2 regions of the Pseudomonas sp. A-B-19 genome follow, and region 2 is predicted to be linked to the other one. Evidence: riboswitches for the same ligand, from Rfam matches in the RefSeq annotation. Region 2 holds a riboswitch; the other holds the start of a gene.
The links. Region 2 has a riboswitch for cobalamin ahead of cobW (cobalamin biosynthesis protein CobW). Riboswitches for the same ligand answer to the same signal wherever they lie in the genome.

Region 1: it holds a riboswitch for cobalamin, as region 2 does, so the genes downstream of both, cobO (cob(I)yrinic acid a,c-diamide adenosyltransferase) here and cobW (cobalamin biosynthesis protein CobW) in region 2, are expected to answer to the same signal.

The regions. Positions count from the first base shown of each region.
Region 1 is NZ_JAGYGN010000001.1:344,792-355,022, reverse strand. Features, by position in the region: gene KGA81_RS01525 (AI-2E family transporter) at 1-629, shown strand, start outside; gene hda (DnaA regulatory inactivator Hda) at 860-1,564, shown strand; gene KGA81_RS01515 (C40 family peptidase) at 1,787-2,419, shown strand; gene KGA81_RS01510 (C40 family peptidase) at 2,585-3,121, shown strand; gene KGA81_RS01505 (class I SAM-dependent methyltransferase) at 3,140-3,802, shown strand; gene KGA81_RS01500 (hypothetical protein) at 3,870-4,454, opposite strand; cobalamin riboswitch at 4,608-4,842, shown strand; gene cobO (cob(I)yrinic acid a,c-diamide adenosyltransferase) at 4,924-5,535, shown strand; gene KGA81_RS01490 (cobyrinate a,c-diamide synthase) at 5,532-6,929, shown strand; gene bluB (5,6-dimethylbenzimidazole synthase) at 6,926-7,576, shown strand; gene cbiB (adenosylcobinamide-phosphate synthase CbiB) at 7,573-8,481, shown strand; gene cobD (threonine-phosphate decarboxylase CobD) at 8,474-9,466, shown strand; gene KGA81_RS01470 (cobyric acid synthase) at 9,463-10,231, shown strand, end outside.
Region 2 is NZ_JAGYGN010000004.1:198,166-208,396, reverse strand. Features, by position in the region: gene KGA81_RS06525 (fatty acid cis/trans isomerase) at 1-456, shown strand, start outside; gene nfuA (Fe-S biogenesis protein NfuA) at 649-1,233, shown strand; gene cobM (precorrin-4 C(11)-methyltransferase) at 1,403-2,149, opposite strand; gene KGA81_RS06510 (cobalamin biosynthesis protein) at 2,233-2,646, opposite strand; gene KGA81_RS06505 (CbtA family protein) at 2,643-3,350, opposite strand; gene KGA81_RS06500 (CbtB domain-containing protein) at 3,362-3,553, opposite strand; cobalamin riboswitch at 3,674-3,900, opposite strand; cobalamin riboswitch at 4,077-4,290, shown strand; gene cobW (cobalamin biosynthesis protein CobW) at 4,393-5,463, shown strand; gene cobN (cobaltochelatase subunit CobN) at 5,467-9,309, shown strand; gene KGA81_RS06485 (ATP-binding protein) at 9,517-10,231, shown strand, end outside.

The sequences.
Region 1 (10,231 bases), on a different contig from region 2:
TGGCGTTGATTGGCTGGTTGGCGAATCTGGTGCTGATCCCTGTGGTGAGCTTCTATCTGTTGCGCGATTGGGACTTGATGATGTCCAGGATCCGCAGCCTGCTGCCCCGTGATCGTGAAGCGCGCGCGGTAGCCCTGGCGGGTGAATGCCACGAAGTGCTCGGAGCCTTCGTTCGCGGACAGTTGCTGGTGATGGTGGCCTTGGGTGTGATCTACGCAGCGGGCCTGATGCTGGTCGGGCTGGAACTGGGTTTGTTGATTGGCCTGATTGCCGGTCTGGCGGCGATCGTGCCGTACATGGGTTTTATCATCGGCATTGGCGCGGCGCTGCTTGCGGGGTTGTTCCAGTTCGGTGGTGATCTTTACCCGATGCTCGGTATTGTCGCGGTGTTCATGGTCGGCCAGGCGCTGGAGGGTATGGTGCTGACGCCGTTGCTGGTGGGTGACCGGATTGGCCTGCACCCGGTGGCGGTGATTTTCTCGATTCTGGCCGGTGGGGAGCTGTTTGGCTTTACCGGTGTACTACTGGCATTGCCGGTCGCGGCGGTGATCATGGTGCTGGTGCGTCATGTACGTGATTTATATAAGGATTCTGAAATCTACGGGAGTATCGACGAGCCGGAGCGGTAAGGGGTGTCGATGGGTGATGGCGAGTTGACCCGGTTCATGGCGGGTCAGCCTGCTTGCATCGCGCGACTGTCACATGCACCGCCAAAGAAACTGTCATAAAACCAGTGCATTAACGCAAACCTTTGATTTTGCTTGTGGTCTGTCGCATTGTGCGGCCCGGCTCACGGGTATAAACTTCGCAAACTTTACACAGAGGCCACTAACGGTTCCTTTGGAACTGTTCAGTCAGGATGAAACCGATTCAGCTGCCCCTAGGTGTGCGTCTGCGTGACGACGCCACCTTTATCAATTACTACCCAGGCGCCAATGCCGCTGCACTCGGCTATGTCGAGCGGCTGTGCGAAGCCGACGCCGGCTGGACCGAGAGCCTGATATACCTTTGGGGCAAGGATGGGGTAGGGCGTACGCATCTGTTGCAGGCCGCCTGCCTGCGCTTCGAGCAATTGGGGGAGCCTGCGGTCTATCTGCCGCTGGCCGAGCTGCTCGATCGCGGTATTGAAATTCTCGACAACCTTGAACAGTACGAACTGGTCTGTCTCGATGACCTGCAGGCGGTTGCCGGCAAGGCGGACTGGGAAGAGGCGCTGTTCCATCTGTTCAATCGCTTGCGCGACAGCGGCCGACGCTTGCTGATTGCCGCGTCGACATCCCCCCGTGAGTTGCCGGTGAAGCTGGCGGATCTCAAGTCGCGCCTGACCCTGGCCCTGATCTTCCAGATGCGACCGCTTTCCGATGAGGACAAACTGCGCGCCCTGCAATTGCGCGCATCCCGTCGTGGCCTGCACCTGACCGACGAAGTCGGGCATTTCATTTTGACTCGCGGTACCCGCAGCATGAGTGCGCTGTTCGAGCTGCTCGAGCGTCTCGATCAGGCCTCCCTCCAGGCTCAGCGCAAGCTGACAATCCCCTTCTTGAAAGAAACCCTCGGCTGGTAAACCCGCTGAATCCGGGGCTTCTAGCCTGTTCGGCGAATTTCAGGCGCCAGAAATCCCGCTTTCCTGCCCGGTTGCAGGCTGCGCGTATGTTTAAAATGGGCTTAAGCGCTTAGATGTAAACGAGAAACGGATAAGTCACAAAAAGATCGATTGAATTTGCAAATCAGGATGATAGAGGGCATAGTCTCGGCTTCTTTACAACTATCAGCCACGGTCGTGCCCATGCTAAACCGCTTCGCACCCCTCGTGCCTCTCGCACTCGTTACCCTGTTGTTCGGTTGCGCTGCCCACACTCCGGTGTCCCAGCAAGAGCAACAACAGCAGGTCAAGAATTCTGCAACTGCCCAGTCTTCCGCTCTTTATCAGGAAGAGCTTGCAACCGAAAAAGAACTGGCCGACTTCGCTGGCGGCAAGTCCTACCAGCTTCCGGTCCTGGCCGACAGCATCCTCGAACGTGGCATGTCCCTGATCGGTACCCGTTACCGTTTCGGCGGTACTTCTGAAGCCGGCTTCGATTGCAGCGGTTTCATCGGTTACCTGTTTCGCGAAGAGGCGGGCATGAACCTGCCACGCTCCACCCGCGAAATGATCAACGTGGACGCTCCGCTGGTCTCGCGCAGCAAGCTTGAGCCGGGCGACCTGCTGTTCTTCGCAACCAATGGCCGTCGTGGCCGTGTCAGTCACGCCGGGATCTACCTGGGTGACAACCAGTTCATCCACTCCAGCAGCCGCCGCAGCGGTGGGGTGCGCATCGATAGTCTGGGCGACAGTTACTGGAACAAGACCTTCATCGAAGCCAAGCGCGCCCTGGCGATGGCACCTAACGCGTCGCCAATCGTCACTGCACGTAAATAAACGGACAGTTTGTAGGGCGAACTTAAAGTCTTACTTGAAGTTTGTCGTATACCCGCTAGAATCTTGATCTACAAATGATGGCAAACCGCCTGCGTCCAACGCAGGCGGTTTTCTTTTCTGCGCTCCCCGCAGAAAAAGCCGCAGCCAGATCAGGATGCTCTGCTTATGACGATGTCGGCCCGCCTCGCAATCATGTGCTTCGCAGCGCTGCTCAGTGCCTGCGCCAGCCGCACACCGCCACCCGCGCAGGTGGTTCGCGCTCCCGTCGTATTCGGATCCTCAGAAGCTTTTTCGCCCGAGGCACAAGACGTGCTGTTTCGCGCGCTTGGCCTGGTGGGCACGCCTTATCGTTGGGGTGGTAATACGCCGGATTCCGGATTTGATTGCAGCGGCCTGATCGGTTATGTGTACCGCGATGTCGCCGGTATTTCCCTGCCGCGCACCACTCGTGAAATGATCTCCATGCAAGCGGCGAATGTGGGCAAGGAAGGTCTGCAAACCGGTGACCTGATTTTCTTCGCCACCAATGGCGGTTCCCAGGTCAGCCATGCCGGCATCTACGTGGGAGAAGGGCGCTTCGTCCACGCGCCGGCCACCGGCGGCACCGTGAAGCTCGACAGCTTGTCCAAGGCTTATTGGCAAAAGGCTTATCTGAGCGCCAAGCGTGTTCTGCAGCCTGAACATCTGGCGCGCAACCCGTAACGTCCGGAGGCGGTGGTCATGACTGCTCGCACGCTTAATCTCGACGACGCCCTGTACCAATACCTGCTCGATGTCTCCCTGCGCGAAACGCCACTGCTCAAGCGCTTGCGCGATGAGACCCAGGCGCTGCCGATGGCACGTTGGCAGGTGGCGCCGGAGCAGGGGCAGTTTCTCGCTTTGCTGGTGAAACTGACGGGGGCCAGGCGCTTGCTCGAAGTCGGCACTTTCACCGGTTACAGCGCCCTGTGCATGGCGTCGGCATTACCGGCTGACGGCTTGCTGATTTGCTGTGATATCCCCGGCGACTACAACGCCATCGCACGACGGTACTGGCAGGAGGCGGGGCTTGCCGGACGGATTGACCTGCGCCTGGCCCCGGCGCTGGAAACCCTCGCAGAGCTTGAGCGACAAGGGCAGGGCGGGCAGTACGACCTGGTGTTCATCGATGCCGACAAGGCCAACTACCCGAATTATCTGGAACACGCACTGGGATTGCTGCGGGTCGGCGGGCTGGCGGTGTTCGATAACACCCTGTGGAGCGGGCGCGTGCTGGAGACCAGTCCCGAGAGCGCGGACACCCGGGCGATCCAGGTGCTCAACCGGGCGTTGAAAAACGATATGCGGGTAGATCTTTCGTTGTTGCCGATCGGGGATGGGTTGACGCTCTGCCGCAAGCGCTGAGTGTTGAATCCTGTAGGAGCGAGCCCCCTCGCCACAGGCTCGCTCCCACCAAGTCCGGTTCAACGCCTCAGCCGCGAGCTTCCTTGAACAGCACTGCAATGCCGGGGTGATAGTTGCCGGCTTCGTTGCGCAATTTGCGATAGGCGTATGGGAAATACCAGGCGACCGCGCAGGTGTGTTCCTTTTGCAGGTCGTCGACCATGTCCTGGAGTTCTTCCGGCGTGGCGCCTTGCTGGGCTTTTTGCGGGGCGACGAACAGGCAGCCGAGTTTCAGGTCGCTGGCGTGGCTCACGCGCTTGGCATCGCTGGCGATGTCGAGCAGGGCCTGGCTCAGGTTGAGGCTGTTGACCCGTGGCCAGCGCTGGGTGGTCTGAATGTAGGCGCGGGTTTCGGGCGAGGCGAGGAACAGGTCGGCGCGGCTGTTGCGCTCGCCTTCTTCGGTCTGTTTGCGGGTTGGTGTCTGTTGCAGCGTGACCATCTCGGCCATCCAGGCGGCGGCAGACAGCAGTCCGAGATTGGCTTTTTCGTCGTGCCAGTACGGCGTGTCGCCATCACCGCGGACGGCGTTGTAACGGTCGATGCATTCGAACCAGCGCTCGAGCACCGGGCGCAGGAATTCCAGCTTTGGATTGCTGATGATCATGCCTTGCATGGGCTCACCCTTATTGTTGTGTTGATAAGTTGTGGCTCTTTGATATCACTGCTGGGATCGTGGCACAAGATTGACGTCAGTTTATTGATTGATGACAGTCAATCGGTCGATCGCCTCCCGGCTTTAATTGACGCTCCACCCCCAACCCTCTAACCTTCGCCGCTTGTTTCAGGTGCTCTGTGGCTTGGGTCGACAGAGTGAAACAGGGAAGCCGGTGAGTGAGTCCTTCTGTTGGTCGAAGGTCCGCAATTCCGGCGCTGCCCCCGCAACGGTAAATGAGTGAAAACTGTGTGTGATGCCACTGTGTCGATTTGATACGGGAAGGCGCACAGTCTGGCCCCGCGGCCACTCATGAGCCCGGAGACCGGCCTGATTCATCCAGCGGCATCACGGTGGGCGATGCCAGGCTTGTTGCCTTCTATTGCTGTGCCTGCCCGCCGTTATTCCTGCCTCAACGGAGAGCTCCCCCATGACTGATACCCCCGATCGTGACGAACGCCACCTGGCGCGCATGCAGCGCAAAAAAGCCGTGATCGACGAGCGCATCGCCAATTCCCCGAACGAGTGTGGCCTGCTGCTGGTGCTGACCGGCAACGGCAAGGGCAAGAGCAGTTCGGCTTTCGGCATGCTTGCCCGCGCCATGGGGCACGGCATGCAATGCGGCGTGGTGCAGTTCATCAAGGGCCGCAACAGCACGGGCGAAGAGTTGTTCTTCCGGCGCTTTCCCGAGCAGGTGCGTTTTCATGTGATGGGCGAAGGCTTTACCTGGGAAACCCAGGATCGTCAGCGCGACATCGCCGCCGCCGAAGCTGCCTGGGCGGTGTCCCGGCAACTGCTGCGCGACCCGTCCATCGGTCTGGTGGTGCTTGATGAGCTGAATATCGCCCTCAAGCACGGCTACCTCGATCTCGATCAGGTGCTCAGCGACTTGCAGTCCCGGCCGCCGATGCAACATGTGGTGGTCACCGGGCGTGCCGCCAAGCCGGAAATGATCGAAATGGCTGACACCGTCACCGAAATGGGCATGATCAAACACGCCTTCCAGGCCGGGATCAGAGCGCAGAAAGGCGTCGAATTGTGAGTCAGCCTCGACATTGTCCGGCGGTACTGATTGCCGCGCCGGCTTCCGGCCAGGGCAAGACCACCGTCACCGCGGCGCTGGCCCGATTGCATCGCAATCAGGGGCGCAAGGTTCGCGTGTTCAAGTGTGGCCCCGACTTTCTCGATCCGATGATCCTCGAGCGCGCCAGCGGTGCGCCGGTGTATCAACTGGACATGTGGATGGTTGGTGAGCAAGAGAGTCGCCGGCTGCTGTGGGAAGCCGCCGCTGAAGCCGACCTGATCCTGATCGAAGGTGTCATGGGGCTGTTCGACGGAACGCCGTCGAGCGCCGATCTGGCGCGGCATTTCGGTGTGCCGGTGCTGGGTGTGATCGATGGCACCGCCATGGCCCAGACCTTCGGCGCATTGGCTCTGGGGCTGGCGCGTTATCAGCCGGACTTGCCGTTCGCCGGCGTGCTGGCCAACCGCGTCGGCACGCTGCGCCACGCGCAACTGCTCGAAGGAAGCCTGACTGAAGGTTTGCGCTGGTACGGCGCGCTGTCCCGGGAAACCGGGATCGAACTGCCGAGCCGGCACCTGGGGCTGGTGCAGGCCAGTGAGCTGAATGATCTCGACCTGCGCCTCGATGCGGCAGCCGATGCCCTGGCCAGCAGTTGTGAGGTCGCGCTGCCGCCGGCAGTCGAATTCGCCGCCCCTGATGTCATCGCGGCCGAACCGCTGCTGGCCGGTGTGCGCATTGCCGTCGCCCGTGATGAAGCCTTTGCGTTCACCTACGGCGCGAGCCTGGATTTGCTGCGGGCGATGGGCGCCGAATTGTCGTTCTTCTCGCCGATCCGCGACCGTGCATTGCCGGAGGCCGACAGCCTGTATCTGCCGGGTGGTTACCCGGAGTTGCACCATGTCGCGCTGGCGCAAAACACTGCGATGCTCGATGCGATCCGCGCGCACCACCGGGCAGGCAAACCGTTGCTCGCCGAGTGTGGCGGCATGCTGTATCTGCTCGATTCCCTGACCGATGTCGAGGGTACTCGCGCTGAGTTGGTTGGCTTGCTGGCCGGTGATGCGGTCATGCAAAAGCGTCTGGCAGCGCTGGCGCTGCAGGCTGTGGAATTGCCGGAAGGTTCGCTGCGCGGGCACACCTATCACCATTCGTTGACCACCACAGAGCTGGCGCCGATTGCTCGTGGCTTGAGTCCGAATGGCGGGCGCGGAGCGGAGGCGGTCTACCGCGAAGGGCGGATGACCGCTTCTTATGTGCACTTTTATTTTCCGTCGAACCCTTCGGCGATTGCCGCGCTGTTTGCGCCTGACCTTGAAGCCGCCTTCGCTGCGATGCGGCGATCCGACAAGCCAGCTCCAACAATGGATCAGCCAGCCCCTGTAGGCGCTGGCTTGCCAGCGAAGAGGCCATGACGAACAACGCATTCTCTGAAGCCGAACGCGCAGCGGTCTATCGCGCCATCGCCGAACGCCGCGACATGCGCCACTTCAGCGGCGGCACGGTCGCGCCCGAATTGCTGCGGCGCCTGCTCGAGGCCGCACACCAGGCCCCCAGTGTCGGCCTGATGCAGCCCTGGCGCTTCATCCGCATCAGTGATCGCGCCTTGCGCGGACAAATCCAGGCCCTGGTGGAAGAAGAGCGCGTGCGCACCGCCGAAGCCCTCGGCGAGCGCAGCGATGAGTTCATGAAGCTCAAGGTCGAAGGCATCAACGATTGCGCCGAGGTACTGGTCGCCGCACTGATGGACGACCGCGAGCAGCATATCTTCGGCCGCCGCACCTTGCCGGAAATGGACATGGCCTCGCTGTCCTGTGCGATCCAGAACCTGTGGCTGGCGTCTCGGGCCGAAGGGTTGGGCATGGGCTGGGTGTCGCTGTTCGAACCGCAAGCCTTGGCCGATTTGTTGAAGCTGCCGCCCGGTGCCAAGCCGCTGGCCGTGCTGTGCCTGGGACCGGTGAAGGCGTTCTACCCGGCGCCGATGCTGGTACTCGAAGGCTGGGCGCAGGCGCGTCCGCTACATGAATTGCTGTATGAAAACTATTGGGGAGTGAGTCAATGAGTGTGGCGTTGTTGAGTGTCGCCGCGGTTGCGCTGGATGCGCTGCTGGGCGAACCCAAACGCTGGCATCCGCTGGTGGCGTTCGGCAGTTTTGCCGAGCGCATCGAGCAACGCTTCAACGGCGGCGGTCGCGGCTGGCGCAGTCATGGCGTCACCGCGTGGGTAATCGCCGTGTTGCCGTTGACGCTGTTGGTCACGGCATTCTCCTGGGCGCCTTATGTCGGCTGGATCATCGAGATTCTCGCGCTCTATTGCGCCCTCGGCATGCGCAGCCTCGGTGAGCACGTCGCGCCTGTGGCCAGGGCCTTGCGCGGCGGTGATCTTGATGAGGCACGCAAACGCGTGAGTTATCTGGTCAGCCGTAAAACCAGTGATCTGGATGAAACCGAAGTCGCCCGTGCCGCCACCGAGTCGGTGCTGGAGAACGGCAGCGACGCGGTGTTCGCCGCATTGTTCTGGTTTGCCGTGGCGGGCGCGCCGGGCGTGGTGCTCTACCGCCTGAGCAATACGCTGGATGCGATGTGGGGTTATCGCAATGAACGCTTCGAACGGTTCGGCTGGGCGGCGGCAAAGGTCGACGACGTGCTCAATTACATACCTGCGCGTCTGGTGGCACTGACTTACGCGCTGCTGGGCAAAACCCGGCTGGCGTTGAAATGCTGGCGCACCCAGGGCCCGACCTGGGACAGCCCGAACGCCGGCCCGGTGATGGCGGCAGGGGCGGGTGCCCTTGGCGTCGAATTGGGCGGGGCGGCGATTTATCACGGCGAACTGCATCAGCGTCCGCAGTTGGGCGAAGGCGTGCCGGCGGATGCCGACTCCATTGACCGGGGCTGGCAACTGGTCCAGCGCGGGGTATGGTTATGGCTGCTGATTCTCTGCCTGGGGGCCGAATTTTATGCTTGAACACGGTGGGCGATTGCGCAAGGCTGCGCTCGAATACGGCATAGATGAAGCCGACTGGCTGGACCTGTCCACCGGCCTTGCGCCCTGGCCGTTCCCGGTGCCGGATATTCCGCTGCGGGCCTGGGCCCGTTTACCGGAAGCGGACGATGGTCTGGAGCAAGCCGCCTGTGATTACTACGGCACCTTGCAGGCATTGCCGGTGGCCGGTTCGCAAATGGCAATCCAGCTGCTGCCGCGACTACGTCGGGCCGGCAAGGTCGGCGTGCTGTCGCCGTGTTATGCCGAGCACGCTGAAGCGTGGCGTCGTAACGGCTACATCGTGCGCGAAGTGCTGGAGCACGAAGTCGACTTCTTTATCGACAGTTTCGATGTGCTGGTGGTGGTCAATCCGAATAACCCTACGGGCCTGAACCTGACGCCCAGTCGCCTGCTCGACTGGCACACGCGACTGGCCCAGCGCGGTGGCTGGCTGGTGGTGGACGAAGCGTTCATGGATAACACGCCGCAATCGAGCCTGGCGCCGTTTGCCCATCAAGTCGGATTGATCGTCTTGCGCTCCTTCGGCAAATTTTTCGGCCTGGCCGGTGTGCGCCTGGGTTTTGTGCTGGCCGAGCGCAAGTTGCTCAAGTTGCTGGCCGAACAAGTGGGGCCGTGGGTCGTGAGCGGGGCGACCCGGGTAGTGGGCCAGGCTTGTCTGCGCGATACGGCAGGGCAGGCGCGCCAACAGGTGCGCGCGGATGAGGCCAGCGCGCGCCTGGTGTCGTTGCTGGAGCAATACGGCTTCAAGCCCCAGGGAGGTTGTGCGCTGTTCCAGTGGCTGATCACCGAGCGCGCCGAAGAGTTGCATGAGTTCATGGCCCGGCGCGGCATTCTCCTGCGCTTGTTCACGCACAACAGCAGCCTGCGATTCGGCTTGCCCGGTGACGAAATCGCCTGGGTACGACTGGCGCAGGCGTTCGAAGATTTCGCCAAGGAAAACCAATGACCACGCTGATGGTGCAGGGCACCACATCGGACGCCGGTAAAAGCACGCTGGTGACCGCGCTGTGCCGTTGGGCCACCCGCCAGGGCGTCAGGGTGGTGCCGTTCAAGCCGCAGAACATGGCCCTCAACAGTGCGGTGACCGCCGACGGTGGCGAGATCGGCCGCGCCCAGGCGGTACAGGCCCAGGCCGCGAACCTTGAACCGCACACCGACATGAACCCGGTGTTGCTCAAGCCCAGCAGTGATACCGGCGCTCAGGTGATCATCCATGGCCGCGCCGTCACCACCATGAACGCCGTCGCCTATCACGACTACAAAGCCATCGCCATGCAAGCGGTGCTGGCCTCCCACCAGCGCTTGAGCGGGGCGTATCCGCTGGTGATGGTCGAGGGCGCAGGCTCGCCGGCGGAAATCAATTTGCGCGCCGGCGACATCGCCAACATGGGCTTCGCCGAAGCGGTGGATTGCCCGGTGGTGCTGATTGCCGATATCAATCGCGGCGGGGTTTTCGCTCATCTGGTGGGCACACTCGAACTGCTGTCGCCGAGCGAGCAGGCGCGGGTCAAAGGCTTCATCATCAATCGTTTTCGTGGCGACATCGCGTTGCTGCAACCCGGCCTCGACTGGCTGGAGGAACGCACCGGCAAACCGGTGATCGGTGTGCTGCCGTACGTGATGGATCTGCACCTGGAGGCCGAGGACGGCATCGATCAACGCCAGGCCGATAAAGCCGAACAGGTGCTGAAGGTGCTGGTGCCGGTGCTGC
Region 2 (10,231 bases):
GAACAGACGCTAAGCCGCCTGACTTCGCGTCCGGCGGCCGGGTTGAAAGTGATTGATCAACTGCCGGAAGCGACCCTGCTGCGCATCGAAACCGGCAGCGGCAAGCGTGAGGTCTACAGCCTGCTGCGCAACCGTGCCCACAGCAACGTAGCGTTCCTGCTCGGTGAGTCGCTGCGCTATCAGCCGGGGCTCGACACCCTGACGATTTTCCCGGGTGTGCTCAGCAGCTATCCAAACTTCATGTTCAACATCCCGGCCGGGCAAGTGCCGGCGTTCGTGGATGCGATGGAAAGCGCCAAGGATACCGACAGCTTCGAGAAAATCGTCGAACGTTGGGGAATACGCCGCAGTCATCCGCAATTCTGGGCTTATTTCCATGACCTGAGCCGCTACATCCACGAAACCGATCCGGTGGAAGAAGGCGTGCTGGACATGAACCGCTACGAGAACCTGTGACCATACCACCCTGTAGGAGCTGGCTTGCCAGCAAGAGGCCACGACATTCAACACAAATGTCGACTGATCTGGCGCCTTCGCTGGCAAGCCAGCTCCTACAGGGCATCGAAGAATCTTTCCTGACAAAAATACTAGGACTTTGTCCGGCGCGTTGATTGGCGTAAACTGCGCTCAAGCCTGCGAGGAGTTTCCATGACCGCTATTACCATCACTGACGCCGCCCACGATTATCTGGCTGATCTGCTGTCCAAGCAGAACACCCCGGGCATCGGCATTCGCATCTTCATCACCCAGCCTGGCACCCAGTACGCCGAAACCTGCATTGCCTACTGCAAGCCGGGCGAAGAAAAACCCGAAGACACCGCGCTGGGGCTCAAAAGCTTCACCGCGTACATCGACCACTTCAGCGAAGCTTTCCTGGACGACGCGGTTGTCGACTACGCCACCGACCGCATGGGCGGTCAGCTGACCATCAAGGCACCAAACGCCAAAGTACCGATGGTCAACGCCGACAGTCCAGTCAACGAGCGCATCAACTATTACCTGCAAACCGAGATCAACCCGGGGCTGGCCAGCCACGGCGGTCAGGTCAGCCTGATCGACGTGGTCGAAGATGGCATCGCCGTCCTGCAGTTCGGCGGTGGTTGCCAGGGCTGCGGCCAGGCTGATGTGACGCTGAAGGAAGGCATCGAACGCACCTTGCTCGAGCGCATTCCCGAGCTCAAGGGCGTTCGCGACGTGACCGACCACACGCAGAAAGAAAACGCCTACTACTAAGGCGTTCGCTGCGAAACGAAAAAACGGCGCTGTGGCGAGGGAGCTTGCTCCCGCTTGATGGCATAGCCATCACAAAATCAGTCAATGCATTTTCCCGTGATGAATGCGTTGGCTGATATTGGGACCGCTTCGCGGTCCAGCGGGAGCAAGCTCCCTCGCCACAGTTGCTTCAGGGCCTGTAGAGATGCGCATGCCCAGCGCGATACAACGATGACTCACTGAAGTGGTCACTGCCCAGCACCCGACCCACCAGAATCAACGCCGTACGGCGAAAGCCCTTGGCTTCAACCTTCCCGGCAATATCCTCGAGCGTGCCCACCACCCAGTCCTGATCCGGCCAGCTCGCGCGGTGCACCACCGCAATCGGGCAATCGGCGCCGTAATGGGGCAGCAGTTCCTCAACGATCTTCGCCAGGTGATTGACCCCTAAATGAATCGCCATGGTCGCGCCGTGTTGCGCCAGGCTGGAAAATTCCTCTCCCGGCGGCATGGCGGTTTTGTCGGCGTAGCGAGTCAGGATCACGCTCTGCGAAATGTCCGGCAGGGTCAGCTCCGCGCCCAAGAGCGCCGCGCAAGCGGCTGTGGCGGTCACGCCTGGGACGATTTCGAACGCAATGTCCAGTTCACGCAGATAGCGAATCTGCTCGCCAATTGCACCATAAAGACTCGGATCGCCGGAGTGCACTCGGGCAACATCCTGACCGTTGGCGTGGGCGGTCCTGATCAGGTCGATGATCTGTTCCAGGTGCAGTTCGGCGCTATTGACCACCTGTTCGGCACAGTGACCCTCCAGTACGGCAGCAGGCACCAGGGAGCCGGCATAAATGATCACCGGGCAGCTGCGAATCAGCCGCTGGCCCTTGACGGTAATCAGTTCGGGGTCGCCGGGACCTGCGCCAATGAAGTAGACGGTCATGGTCGGTTCCTGTAGGGAAATAGAGGCTGAACAGGGCTTCAGATGAAGAATGTTCATGATTAAAGGCGGGGATTATCGGTTTTTTACGCAGCGCCAGCCAATGCCAGGGTCGCCTGCGCGTATTTTTGCCGCGGAATCAACAGTTTTGCCGGGGCCTGGGCCAGTTGTTCCGCCAGGGCCAGGGCGGCGCTTTCCGCCACGCCGTAGCAGCCGGTGCGTTCAAACGCTATTTGCGATTGATGGCTGAGTTGCGGTTCATAAGCGGCCAGTTGTTCACTGCTGAAATACATCAATTCCAGGCCAAGCTGCTGAGCCAGTTCGATCAGCGCAGGTTCGTCACGCTTGGAGTCGATGCTGGCCAGGGCCTTGATTTCATGACGAGCAATCTGGTGCGCCTCCAGTGCCTGGTCGAGCAGCGCCAGCAACGTGCTGACGGGGCAGCCCCGTTGGCAGCCCAGGCCGACCGCCAGGGTCGGCGCTGTGCTGACGTCAGTCATGCGTGGTATTGGCCATCGCTTTTGCGACGGAACAACCAGGCGCTGATCAGGCCCAGGGCCAGCCAGAACACCACGTTGGTCAGCTGCGAAGCGATTTTGAATTGGGTTTCCAGCACCTCTGGAGCGAGCATCGAATGCACTTGCGGTTGCGGTGCGCCAATCACATGGGGAACGGCAAGGATTGCCACGCCGAGGACTTTCATCAGCCAGTGACGGCTGAATACGATCAGGGCGATACCGACGGCAGTGGAGGCGGCCGTGCCGATCCACCACAGTTGCCGTTGTGCCAGATCGGCGGCGGCAGTGCCGGGCAATTCCGGTGGCAGGCCGAGCGTCGGCGCGAGCACGAACGTCGCATAACCGGCCAGGCCCCAGAGCAGGCCCTGGGAGGTTTTGGTCGGCGCACGCAAGGTATACAGGCCGGCCAGCATCAGGGCGAAACCGACCGCTACCACCAGATTGCCGCCGGTGGTCGACAGCACGCGTTGCCAGCCGTCTTCCGGCTCCCAGGCTTCGCCATCGTGAGTGTGGGCGGCCATCGCACCGTCGGCGTGCTCATGCATTTCAACCGCGGCCGGTTCGGCTTTTTCGTAGGTCTCGGCCTGCAATATCAGCGGAGCGACCCAGAAGCTTTGCAGCAGGGTCAGCAGCAGGGCGGCCAGCAGCCCGGTGAAACCTGCGGTTTGCGCAATACGCTTGATCATGTCGACAGCTCTCAATGGCACGGGAACGCGGAGCTGTGACGGGTATCGTGGGCCGCGTTGTGCACCGCTTCGATGTGCGAGAAACCGGCGAAATACACAAGGCTCGCACCCAGGATCGACGCGAAGACGGCGGCGGTCAGACGTTGGGTCAGGGTTGTGGTGGTGCTCGCGGATGTGTGTTCGGCGCTGCTGATGATCGACATGGCGTATCCCTCTGGTCTGTCAGCGGGGAATAAGAGCGCATGCAAACCTCCGCAGGACCAGGCGCGCAGAGGTTCAAACAGCGCCCGCCCACCGCGGGTTTGTTGGTTCGGTGACCGTATTGGTCACTTTGTGTTGCGGGCCGGTCTCCGGGCTCACGAGGGGCGCAGGCGTTCGCCTGATCCTGCAAGCGCCACCTTCCCATGCCGTAGTGGCACAGTGGATCTGACGCTTCGCTCGCTTACCGTTGCGGGGGCAGCACCGGACTGACATGGCTTTAGAGTAAAGCACATGATTCACCGGTTTCCCGTTTCACCCTGTGAAGGGCACCCGTAACAAGGTGCGTAGGAGAGCATGGGCAGGGGTTGGGCGTCAATTGGCAAGGGTTCTCAACTCGGAACCGCGTCGCCTGAATCGCGAGCAAGCTCGCTCCCACATTGGAGCGCGATCCCCTGTGGGAGCGAGCTTGCTCGCGATGAGGCCAGTGAGGGCACCACAAGATATTGACCCACCCCAATACCATGCGTAGCCTTGCGCTTTCGAGGTTCTTCGGCGTTTGTCGAAGCTAAGAAGGGAACGCGGTCGATGCCGCGGCTGCCCCCGCAACTGTGAACGGTGATGTTCGTTGCCACGCCACTGCTGACTCAATCCATGAGGCCGGCGGGAAGGCGCAGCGAATGCCAGGCTCAAGGCCGGCGCACCGTCAGCCAGGAGACCTGCCTCGTTACAGATTCTCACCTTCAACCGGGCGGGGTGATCCGGTGGCGAACTCTTCAGGCACGCGCGCGCGTGTTGCCGGTTGTCGTCCCGTATGCCCGCCACCTAAGCCATAGGGCATCCGATGAAAACACTGGCCAAACTACCCGTCACCATCGTCACCGGCTTTCTCGGCTCGGGTAAAACCACGCTGCTGCGCCACATGCTCGACAACGCCCAGGGTCGCCGCATCGCGGTGATCGTCAACGAATTTGGCGAGTTGGGTATCGACGGCGAAATCCTCAAGCAGTGCTCAATCGGTTGCACCGAAGAAGAAGCCAACGGCCGTGTCTATGAACTGGCCAACGGCTGCCTGTGCTGCACCGTCCAGGAAGAATTCTTTCCGGTGATGCGCGAACTGGTGGCCCGTCGCGGCGATCTGGACCACATTCTCATCGAAACCTCCGGCCTGGCCCTGCCCAAGCCGCTGGTGCAAGCCTTCCAGTGGCCGGAAATCCGCAGCGCCTGCACGGTGGATGCGGTAATCACCGTGGTCGACAGCCCGGCCGTCGCCGCCGGCACCTTCGCGGCCTTCCCGGATCAGGTCGACGCACAGCGCAAACTCGACCCGAATCTGGACCACGAATCGCCGCTGCACGAGCTGTTCGCCGACCAACTGGCCAGCGCCGACCTGGTGATCCTCAACAAAACCGACCTGATCAACCCGGCCGACCTGGCCCGTGTGCGCCTGGAAGTCTCCGAAGAGTTGCCGCCAGCGGTGAAAGTCGTCGAAGCCAGTAGCGGTCGCCTGCCGCTGGACGTGCTGATCGGCCTGGGTGCCGGCTCCGAAGAACACATCGACAGCCGGCATAGTCACCATGACCATCATCATGATGGCGACGACGATCACGATGACCACGATCACGACGCCTTCGATTCGATCTCCATCCAACTGCCGCAAGCCGACGAAAGCCTGCTGATGGACGCGCTGACCCAACTGGTGGTCCAGCACGGCATCTTGCGAGTCAAGGGTTTCGCGGCAGTCCCGAACAAGCCGATGCGCCTGCTGATCCAGGGCGTGGGCACGCGTTTCGACAAACACTTCGACCGCCAGTGGGGCGCCGAAGAAGCGCGCATCACCCGCCTGGTGCTGATCGGCCAGGAACTGGATGCCACGGTTCTCGAAGCGCAACTGCGCGCCGCGCTCAGCGTGTAAGCCATGCACCTGCTCAGGACCCAGCCCGGCGGTTTCGTGTCGGATGACAACATTGCCGACCTTGGACAAACCCCCGCCGAACTGGTGGTCCTGTGCAGCGGCGATTCCAGCCTGGCGCTGCTCGCCGAAGCGGCGCAGCAATTGCCCGACGATTACCCGAGCGTGCGCCTGGCCAACCCGATGCAGGTGCAGAACCATGCCTCGGTCGATTTGTACGTCGATGAAGTGCTGCGTCACGCCAAGGTGATCCTGATTTCGCTGCACGGTGGCATCGCCTATTGGCGTTACGGCATCGAACGCCTGGTCGAACTGTCCCAGCGCGGCGTGCAGGTGATTCTGGTGCCGGGCGATGATCGTCCGGACCCGGAGCTCAGTGACCTGAGCACCGTCGGCGCCGAGGATCGTGACCGGCTCTGGCAGTTTCTGCGTCAGGGTGGCATGGGTAACGCCCTGGACTTCTTCCGCTGCCTGGCCAACCGTTGGCTGGCCCGTGATTACACCTGGGGCGAGCCGCAAACCCTGCCGCGCACGGCGATTTACCATCCGCACCGACACTGCGCCGCACTGAGCGACTGGCAGGCCGACTGGCACGCGGGTCAACCGGTGGCGGCGGTGCTGTTTTACCGCTCGCATTTGCAGGCGGCGAACACCGCTTTCATTGATGTTTTTTGCCAGCGTTTACAGGCGGCGGGGTTGAATCCATTGCCGATTGCGCTGGCCAGCCTGAAAGAGCCAGCTTGCCTTTCCAGGGTCGAAGACTGGCTGGACGAGGCCAGCGTCTCGGTGATCCTGAACACCACCGGCTTCGCTCAGTCCAGCCCCGAAGCGCCGCACCTGCGCCCGTTTCGCCGCAACATTCCTGTGATCCAGGCGATTTGCGCCCAGGACAACGAACCGGGTTGGCGCGCCAGCGAACAGGGGCTTGGCCCTCGCGACCTGGCGATGCACATTGCCTTGCCGGAACTGGACGGGCGCATCATCAGCCGCCCGATCAGCTTCAAGGACCTGGCGTGGCGCAGTGAGCGCAGTCAGTCGGATGTGGTCTGCTACCGGGCCCAACCTGAGCGCATGGATTTCGTTGCCGAACTGGCGCGGCGCTGGGTCGATCTGGCGCGGGTGCCCAATGCACAGAAGCGCATTGCCTTGATTCTCGCCAATTATCCGACTCGCGACGGTCGCATCGGTAATGGCGTCGGCCTCGACACCCCGGCCGCCGCACTGAATATCCTGCGGGCGCTGCATGCCGAAGGTTATCCGCTGCCGGCCGGGTTGCCGGACAGTGGCACCGCGCTGATCCAGCAGCTGCTCGGCGGCGTCAGCAATGATCTGGACACGATCGACCAGCGTCCGTGCCAGCAAAGTCTGGCAATGGATGAGTATTTGAAGATGTTCGACGCGTTGCCCGAAGCGAACCGCGCAGCGGTGCTCGAACGTTGGGGCGCACCGGAAAACGATCCCATGTGCCGCAACGCACGGATGATGATCGCCGGCTTGCGATTTGGCCTGACCTTCGTCGGCATTCAGCCGGCGCGGGGTTATCAGGTCGACCCGAGCGCGGTGTATCACGACCCGGACCTGGTGCCGCCCCACGGTTACCTGGCATTTTACTTCTGGCTGCGCAACACCTACGGCGCCCACGGCGTGATCCACGTCGGCAAGCACGGCAACCTCGAATGGCTGCCGGGCAAAGGCGTGGGGCTCTCGGAAAATTGCTGGCCGGATGCACTGCTCGGGCCGCTGCCGAACATCTATCCATTCATCGTCAACGACCCGGGCGAGGGCGCCCAGGCCAAGCGGCGCACCCAGGCGGTGATCATCGATCACTTGATGCCCCCGCTGACCCGCGCCGAAACCTACGGCCCACTGCGCAACCTCGAACTGTTGGCCGACGAATATTACGACGCGCAATTGCTCGATCCACGCCGCGCCCGGGAGTTGCAGCGCGACATCCTGCAACTGGTGCGCGACTCGCACATCGACCGCGAACTGCAACTGGACGAGCAGCTCGACAGCGATGCCGATGCGGCGATCTGGTTGCCGCGACTCGACACCTATCTGTGCGACTTGAAAGAGTCGCAGATCCGCGATGGCCTGCATGTGTTCGGCGAATCGCCCACCGGGCGTTTGCGTATCGATACCTTGCTGGCGTTGTTGCGCATTCCACGGGGCGATGGCCGTGGTGCGCAGTCGAGTCTGCTGCGGGCGTTGGCCAAGGCCTTTGCGTTGGGCTTCGATCCGCTCGATTGTGCGCTGGCCGAACCGTGGACAGGGCCGCGCCCCGAGGCTCTTGAGAACATCAGCGACGAGACCTGGCGCTCGGCGGGCGATACCCGCGAACGCCTGGAGTTGTTCGCCGCGCAGTTGATTTCGGACGCGTTGAACAGCCCCCGTGGGAGCGAGCTTGCTCGCGATGGTGTGTCAGCCACATTGATGTCAACTGATACACCATCGCGAGCAAGCTCGCTCCTACAAGGGGTGGGCTGGTCTGAAGTGCAAGCCATCATCGACAACCTGCGCGAGGTGGTTGCCCCGCGCCTGGACGCCTGCGGCCCCGCAGAAATGCGCGGCTTGCTCGATGCCCTGAGCGGTCGCTTCGTCCCGGCCGGCCCGAGTGGCGCGCCGAGTCGTGGGCGTCTGGACGTGCTGCCCACCGGGCGCAACTTTTATTCGGTGGACGTGCGCAACCTGCCGACCACCACGGCGTGGCGCATCGGGTTCCAGTCGGCCAACCTGATTCTCGAACGGCACCTGCAAGACCACGGCGATCATTTGCGCCAGCTCGGTCTGTCGGTGTGGGGCACCGCGACCATGCGTACCGGCGGCGATGACATCGCCCAGGCGATGGCGCTGATGGGTGTGCGTCCGGTCTGGGCCACAGGCAGCCAGCGGGTCGATGACTTCGAGATTCTGCCGCTGAGTTTGCTTGACCGTCCGCGGGTGGATGTGACCTTGCGTGTGTCGGGGTTCTTCCGCGATGCCTTTGCCAATCTGATTCGCTTGTTCGACGCGGCGGTGCAAGCGGTGGCCGACCTCGATGAGCCGGACGACCTCAATCCACTGGCGGCCAAGGTGCGCGCCGAGCGTGCAGCCTTGCTGCAGACGGGGCTCGATGAAGACGCGGCGCGACGTCAGGCCGGCTGGCGGATTTTCGGGGCCAAACCCGGTGCCTACGGCGCAGGGGTGCAGGGCGCCATCGACGGTCGGCTGTGGCAAACCCGCGAGGACCTGGCCGAGGTTTACCTCAACTGGGGCGGCTACGCTTACGGCGGATCTGATGAGGGTACCGCCGCCCGTGAACAGTTCAGTCAGCGCCTGAGCCAGGTACAGGCAGTGCTGCAAAACCAGGATAACCGCGAGCACGATCTGCTCGACTCCAACGATTACTACCAGTTCCAGGGCGGTATGCTCGCAGCGGTGGAAAGCCTGAAAGGCGAGGCGGCGGCCAGTTATCATGGCGACCACAGTCAGCCGGACTTGCCGAAGATTCGCACCTTGAAGGAAGAGCTGAACCGGGTGATCCGTTCCCGGGCCGCCAATCCGAAGTGGCTTGAAGGCGTCAAGCGTCATGGCTACAAAGGCGCGTTCGAAATGGCCGCGACGGTTGATAACCTGTTCGCCTTCGATTCCACCACGCAGCTGATCGACGATCACCAGTATGCATTGCTGGCCGATGCCTATTTGCTCGACCCGGACACCCGGGATTTTGTTCGCGAACACAATCCCCATGCCTTGCGCGACATGACCGAGCGCATGCTCGAGGCGCAACAGCGGGGGATGTGGAAGGAGCCAGGCGAGTACCGTGAGGCACTGGAAAACTTGTTGCTGGATATAGAAGAAGACAACTGACACAGAAGCCCGGGGCCAACGCTAACCTGTGGCGAGGGAGCTTGCTCCCGCTGGGTCGCGAAGCGGCCCTCGCATTCCCGGGGAAATCGAGTTGCCTGGTTTTGCGGCCGCTCCGCAGCCGAGCGGGAGCAAGCTCCCTCGCCACAGGGACCAAGTTTGTCCTTTGAATTGTTGATCGACACAACCGACCATGATGAGACGCCTGACATGACCGACACCCCCCATTTCCCGCTCTCCGCCGTGGTCGGCGCCGACGATTTGAAGCTGGCCCTTTACCTGACCGCCATCGACCCGAAAATCGGCGGCGTGCTGATCGAAGGTCCGCGGGGCATGGCCAAGTCGACCCTGGCCCGCGGTCTGGCGGACCTGCTGGCCAGCGGTCAGTTCGTCACCTTGCCGCTGGGCGCCACCGAGGAACGCCTGGTAGGCACCCTTGATCTGGATGCCGCGTTGGGCGAAGGGCGCGCACAGTTTTCCCCCGGCGTACTGGCCAAGGCCGATGGTGGCGTGCTCTACGTCGACGAGGTCAATCTGTTGCCCGATCACCTCGTTGATCTGTTGCTCGATGTGGCTGCCAGCGGCACCAATCTGGTCGAGCGTGATGGCATTTCCCATCAGCACTCGGCGAAATTCGTGCTGATTGGCACCATGAACCCGGAAGAGGGTGAACTGCGCCCGCAACTGCTGGACCGTTTCGGCTTGAACGTCGCCCTCGCAGGCCACACCGCGCCTGTCGAGCGCGGCCAGATCATCCGTCGTCGCCTGGATTTCGACAGCGATCCGCAAGGTTTCTGCGCCGAATGGGAGTCGGCGCAGGCGTCTCTGCGCGAACGTTGCCAGAACGCACGCAATGCACTGGCAAGCATTCCCCTCGACGACCAGGCGCTGGCACAGATTACCGAGCGTTGCTTCGCTGCCGGGG